2 regions of the Rossellomorea sp. ABR4_012 genome follow, and region 2 is predicted to be linked to the other one. Evidence: predicted binding sites of a transcription regulator. Region 2 holds the regulator's gene; the other holds the start of a gene.

Region 1 (3,426 bases), 310 kb from region 2:
AGTGCCTGCTTTTTGTTTTCTTCCAGGAAGTAAGGCGTTGCATCGATGACGTTATCCTGCATACGCACGCCGACTTCAACCGTTTTCTTCAGTTTTTCAAAATCGACTGTTTTCGTTTCCTTATCTGCGAATTGAGCAAGATTAACGGCTGCCAAGTTGCAGACGGAAAATGGTGCGAGGGGTTGTTCTCCACATGGGTTTGTTGCAACAACCTTTTGACCGTAAGCTTTAGCGTTTGTCATATCGTTCGCATTATCGATAAAGAAGATTCCCGGTTCTGCAGAGTACGTTGCGCATACATTAATCAGATTCCAAAGTTCTTTTGCTTTGATTTTCCTGTATGTCCTTACTTTATAACCGAGCTTTTCCCATTCTCGTACATCGCCGATATTATGCCATTCCTCGTTATAGTATTTCATTTGTTCGGCATCATAGCTTTCTACGTCAGGGAAGCGCAGTTCGTATACCTCATCTTTCTCTACTGCCTCCATGAAATCACTTGTCAGGCAGACTGAGATATTTGCTCCTGTCAGGAATTCAGGGTTGTGTACACTGTATGTACCACCCGTCCGCAGCTTTTCCTCGGCATTTTTAATGATTTTCTCGTTGAAACCACCGTAGCCTGGTATTTGCTTATAGTTGATGATTCCCTGATACATCGCTTCTTCCTGCTCTGTCAGCGGAGTGAATTTCAATTTATCTTCTGCAGCCTTTTTGATATTTTCATCTTCTGTGTTTTCTAACAGATAACGCAGGATGCGCGGATTTTGCATTTTAGAGATGATGAATTCGATAATATCAGGGTGCCAATCTGATAACATGATCATTTGTGCCCCACGTCTTGATCCGCCCTGCTCAACCAAATGAGTCAATTTTGCAATATCATCCAGCCAGGATACAGAACCCGAGGATTTACCGTTGACCCCTTTTGCCAGTGTGTTGCGGGGACGAAGAGTCGATCCGTTCGTTCCGACACCGCCGCCTCGGCTCATGATTTCCATGACCTGTTTGCGGTGCTCTGAGATCCCTTCGCGGGAATCCTGCACGAATGGCATCACATAACAATTGAAATAGGTAACGTCCGTCCCTGCGCCTGCTCCGTATAACACACGTCCTGCAGGTACGAAATGCAGATTGACAAGTTCATGATAAAACTTTTCGAACCATTCTTGTTTCTTTTCAGGAGTTTGTTCTACTTCTGCCAGGCCTGTTGCGTTTCGCTTTGCAATTTGTTCATAGTAGACTTCCAATGGTTTTTCAATGACATCCAGTGTACGTGTCACTACGCCCGTTTCAATTTCATGCGGTTTATCGATCGCACTTCTGTATTCCTCTTCGATCCAGACGTCCGCTTTTTTGTTTTCCCAATCAATGGCTGTAATGAAGCCCAGCCCCCTGGCAGGGAATTTTGGATCTTCCTTGATTGTCAATACGACAAAGTCGCCTGCTGATAGAGTGATCTTCTCAGTATCTTTGAAAGAATAGCGGTCAATCATAACCAGTCGGGATACACCTTTATGTGTGGTTTTCATATCCGGGGTGATGGGATGTACTTGGGGGAACAATCCGATATCCTGATTCAATCTTTCTTTGTTCAATTTCATCGTTTTCTTCGACGCAACAGTCATATAGACAGCTCCTTCTACCTTCAATATTTCATGTATCATTTTTTAGCTTGTTTTACTTTAACAATTAATACGTTATCACAGGCTCATTCCAAAATCAATAAATAAACACAATATATGGTGTGTAATATATTTTTCGACACACCATATATTGTGTTGAGGTCAGATTTTTATTTATTTGTCAAACTCCCAATAAGCAGAAAATAATAGAAAACCGGAGAATCTCATAGATAATATTCTTATTTTAAACGGAAATCTATTAATTTGAGAGTTGCCAAACTTTCATATTCAGAAATAGTTGGTAAAATAGGAAAAAAGCGACACGCATCGCTTTTTTCGAAACAAAATTTTTTAACGTTTAAAATTCCACTCATCTGATTCATATCGGGTTTTGGCCAGGTTCTCTACATATTGTGTTTCTTCCTCCGAGAGGACATAGGGCTCAAGATGTATATCCAGGCCATCTTCAAAACCTCTCTTGAATGCTTCTTTTGCCATGTCCATCGTGATTCTTTCTGATGAAATCTCATTCATGGCAACGGCTTTATTTTTGAACGCTTTTTGCATACGCTCCTTTACCCGTTCGGAAGGGTACTTAAACAGGCTGAAAAGCTTATCTTCATCCAGGTCCAGCAGGATGGATCCGTGCTGAAGGATGACCCCTTTTTGACGTGTCTGTGCACTCCCCGCAACCTTTCTGCCTTCCACTACAAGTTCATACCAGCTCGGTGCATCAAAGCAGACGGCGGAGCGCGGGTTTTTCAGTCCTTCCCTCTCTTCAGCTGTTTTAGGGACAGCAAAGTAGGCTTCAAGTCCAAGGCCTTGGAATCCCTTTAGAATCCCTTCCGAAATGACTCTATATGCCTCCGTTACGGTTTTAGGCATTTCCGGATGTTCCTCGGACACAATGACACTGTAAGTGAGCTCCTCATCGTGAAGAACGCCTCTTCCTCCGGTCGGCCGCCTTACAAAGCCCAGTCCATGTTCCTTCACGGCATCCATATTGATTTCCTTTTCGACTTTCTGGAAATAACCTACAGAAAGTGTCGCCGGATCCCATCCATAAAAACGGATCGTCGGAGGAATTTTCCCTTCACTGTGCCAATCAAGGAGCGCTTCATCCAGCGCCATATTATATGAAGGGGAGCAATTGCCTGAATCGATAAATCTCCAAATTTCTTTTGACATTTTACATACCTCTTTTATTTATCAGCTTCTATCATCACTATGTATTCAATCCGTTACTAGTCTACCAAATCCTCTTCCAAAAACAAAGAAAAACAGATTGGAAAGTCTTTGCTTTAAATAGTAAATTTCTTTTGATTCTGACTTAAATGATGAATATAATAGTAGATAGTGCATTTGAAGAAAGGAGCATGAAAGCAAGATGGATGGTTTATTTATACTTTTAGTCGTACTTGGCGGAATCATCGCTTATTCCCTATTTACGTACTTCAATCAAAAAAGAGTCGTCAACACATTGACAGAGGAAGAGTTCAAAGCCGGCTACCGAAAGGCTCAGCTGATCGATGTGCGCGAATCCAATGAGTTTGACAATGGTCATATTCTTGGAGCCCGCAATATCCCTCTTTCCCAAATGAAAATGAGACAAAAAGAGATCCGCAATGATCAGCCTGTATACTTGTACTGCCAGAGCGGAATGAGAAGTGCACGTGCAGCACAGATGCTTCACCGCAAAGGCTACCGTGATCTTCACCAGCTGCAAGGCGGATTCAAGAAGTGGACAGGTAAGATTAAGCATAAAAAATAAAGAAAAGCGGAGGCGGCTTGATCAGCCCCG
Region 2 (3,426 bases):
TGCAGATACTCGCGAAATAATCGAGCTGCCTAGAGGAATGGGTCCGGTTCAAGTGAAAAAATCACAGGCTCAAGCACTTTAATAGTGATAACGTAAAGAGATGCATGATGGTGCATCTCTTTTTTGATGTGTTTTACTGAGGATTGATCTTGTAACTAGCGTTAATTGGGACTTGGAAGGTGCTTGAATTGAAAAGCTGGGGCTTTGTATGAAGCTGAAGCCTTCTTTAGGTGGGATATCTGCCTTTTTATCATTTTATCTGCCATTATTTTCGTTTATCATCCAAAAAAAAATTTTATCTGCCATTTTAAAATTATATCTCCCATTCTACAAAAAACGACAATTCTCGCGAAGCAATTTCCGAATCCGCAACCTGCTCTTCCCCACACGCACTTCCATACTCATCAATCTCCCCGCCATTCACCATCAACAATTTCCATCTCTCTATTTTTCGTGTAAAATAAGGGTAAATAAAGGGAGGCAGTTAAATGAGTGGATTAAAAACCCTGTTAAGAAGATTTCAATCAGAATGTGAAACATCCGATCAGCATGAAGATTCTGATTTACGTTCACACTATTATAAATCGATGCATGGAGCTGCATATACTTCGGTTCTTGATTTATTCTCATCTTCAGAGTATGAGGTCATTTCAGAATCAAAGGAACGAGGAGAAATAACGGTCCGCAAAAACGGGACTCCGCGTCTTTTCATCGTCGCAACCGTGATTACTGTCCGCCCCCTTGAAACAGCTGTAGACTTCAAGGTAAGTGCAGATAAAGGAAAAATCTTTGGTACATATACAGTGTTGAAAGCTCAAATCAGACATTACTATGGAAGACTGGAAAGTCAATTGACAAAGGTAAAATAACGGTAATTCCGTCATTTGCTTGTTTAAATGACAGCTTTTTAATATGATAAAAGTAATAGTTTGTTAAAACGGAGCTGATATTATGAAATGCCCGTCATGCCAGCATAATGGGACGCGTGTAGTCGATTCCCGTCCAGCTGACGAAGGACGCTCGATCAGAAGACGGAGAGAATGCGAAGAGTGCAATTTTCGGTTTACGACATTCGAAAAAGTGGAGGAGCTTCCATTGATTGTCGTAAAAAAAGAAGGCGTTCGCGAGGAGTTCAGCCGTGAAAAGATCCTCAGGGGATTAATCAAGGCTTGTGAAAAGAGACCTGTCCCTCTGGAGAGCTTGGAGAAAATCTCTATGAATATCGAGAAGGAGCTCAGAAACCAGGGTGCGTCCGAAGTGGAATCTGTCAAAATCGGCGAAATGGTGATGGATGAGCTAGCGAAAGTCGATGAAGTGGCATATGTACGTTTTGCATCTGTTTATCGACAGTTCAAGGATATCAATGTATTTATAGATGAATTAAAAGAGTTAATAAAAAAAGAGTAAAGTGTTGAGCTGAAGAGACATTCTTTAGCTCTTTTTCTCTTTATTATTTTGAAGGCTATGTTAAAGAACCGTAAGCAATCAGCAGCGGAGTTTAATAGAGTAATTTTGAAAGGTAGAATCAGATGATGAAGAAGCATTGGAACGAAATACAGCCGATCGATCACTACACCGTAGCGACAAATGGAATGCTTCAGGACTATGACCGGAAGATTATCACGTTTCTTTATCAGCCGTTAATCGGTGCAGCTCCCTATAGCTTGTTCATGAGTCTATGGGGTGAGGTAGAGGAAAACAGGCTATGGTCCATAGAATCTGCTCATTATCATTTAATGAACGTTCTTTCTGTGAATCTCCAGGAAGTATATGAAGCAAGACTGAAGCTCGAAGGTATCGGTCTTTTGAAGGTGTATGAAAAAAAAAGCGACGGGGAACGCAGATTTGTGTATGAATTGCAGAGACCGCTTTCACCTCAGGAGTTCTTTCATGATGGCATGCTAAATGTGTATCTTTATCAGAAAATCGGCAGAACCCATTATATGCGTTTAAAGAACTTCTTTACCGACCAGGCTGTCGAAAAGGATCAATTCAGTGAAATCACCCGTTCATTTCAGGATGTCTTCACTTCAGAACAGAACATCAATTTCCTGCAGCATGATGCAAATGCAGATTCGGAAACTGACTCCGGCCGGCAGTTCATTCAATATCAGGACGGATCCGGATTGCCCCTGGATGAGGTGGATTTTGATTTTCATTTATTACTCTCGGGCCTTTCAGAGGCAATGGTACCGAGAAAGGCTTTCACTGTGAAGGTTAAAGAAACGGTTATAAAGCTAAGTTATTTATACGGGATCGATCCTCTTCAGATGAAGAACCTTATATTAAGCTCCATGGATTCGGAAGATGAAATTGACCTCGAAATGCTAAGGAAAGCTGCGAGGGACTGGTATCAGCTTCAAACGGGAGATCAGCTGCCAGATTTGGCTGCACGCGTCTCGACTGCGAGAGAGGTTAAAACAACGGATAAGCCGCTTTCGAAGGAAGATGAGCTCCTGGAATATCTTGAAACGACTTCACCAAAAGATGTATTGGCGGATATTTCAAATGGAAGCAATCCTTCCAAGTCTGATCTTCAAGCGGTCGAAGAAGTATTGATGTCACAGAAACTTCCGATCGGGGTCATGAATGTACTCATCCAGTATGTGTTGCTGAAAACCGATATGAAGCTCACCAAAGGCTACATGGAGAAAATTGCTTCTCACTGGGCACGCAAGAAAGTGACGACAGCCGGACAAGCAATGGAGCTCGCGAAAAGAGAGCATCAGCAATACCTTGAATGGGCGCAGGGCAAAAAAGAAAACAAAACGAGAAAAAGAAAACCGATACGTACAGAAAAGCTTCCTGAGTGGTTCCAGGAAGGGGGAAGTACGGGTGATAAATCTTCTTCAGACAATGAAGATTACGACTTTGAAGCCGAAAAGAAAAAGCTTGAAGAAGAATTGAAAAAATTCAGGAAGTAGGTGAATGACAAGATGGAAAGAATCAACAATACGCTAAAGAAACTGGCGGCTTCGAGTTCATTTCAGCAGCGCTATGAAAAAATGAAAAAAGAAATCCTTGAAAATCAAGATGTAAGAGATTTCATCAGCAAACATCGGGATCAAGTCACATCTGACATGGTGAATGAGAGCCTGATGAAACTTTATGAATACATTTCTCAAAGTAAGGAATGCAGGGAATGTCCTTCTCTTCAGGAATGTAAAAATATGATGCAGGGATACGACCCTCATCTCGTCATCCGTGGGAACACGATTGATATCGAATACCACCGGTGCCCGCGAAAAGTAGTGCACGATGAACGGACAAGTTCTCAAAAACTCATAAAGAGTCTTTATGTACCGAAAGATATTCTTCAAGCTTCATTCTCCACTCTCGAACTTGATTCGAAGAGCCGACTGGAAGCCGTGCGACAGGCGAAGAATTTTGTAGAAAATTATTCACCTGATGACCGGTTGAAAGGAT

What was found. Region 2 encodes NrdR, which represses ribonucleotide reductase genes. Its sites were predicted from a motif close to AACACNATATATNGTGTT; they were not measured.
Region 1: a site for NrdR is predicted at 1,766-1,783, ahead of ACXAFV_RS08665 (vitamin B12-dependent ribonucleotide reductase). Genes of this name have one in related genera too.

The regions. Positions count from the first base shown of each region.
Region 1 covers NZ_JBSWVK010000001.1:1,771,853-1,775,278, reverse strand. The annotation lists gene ACXAFV_RS08665 (vitamin B12-dependent ribonucleotide reductase) at 1-1,628, opposite strand, end outside; gene ACXAFV_RS08660 (lipoate--protein ligase family protein) at 1,977-2,813, opposite strand; gene ACXAFV_RS08655 (rhodanese-like domain-containing protein) at 3,013-3,396, shown strand.
Region 2 covers NZ_JBSWVK010000001.1:1,464,159-1,467,584, forward strand. The annotation lists gene speD (adenosylmethionine decarboxylase) at 1-82, shown strand, start outside; gene ACXAFV_RS07110 (cytosolic protein) at 489-869, shown strand; gene nrdR (transcriptional regulator NrdR) at 952-1,407, shown strand; gene ACXAFV_RS07120 (replication initiation and membrane attachment family protein) at 1,533-2,924, shown strand; gene dnaI (primosomal protein DnaI) at 2,937-3,426, shown strand, end outside.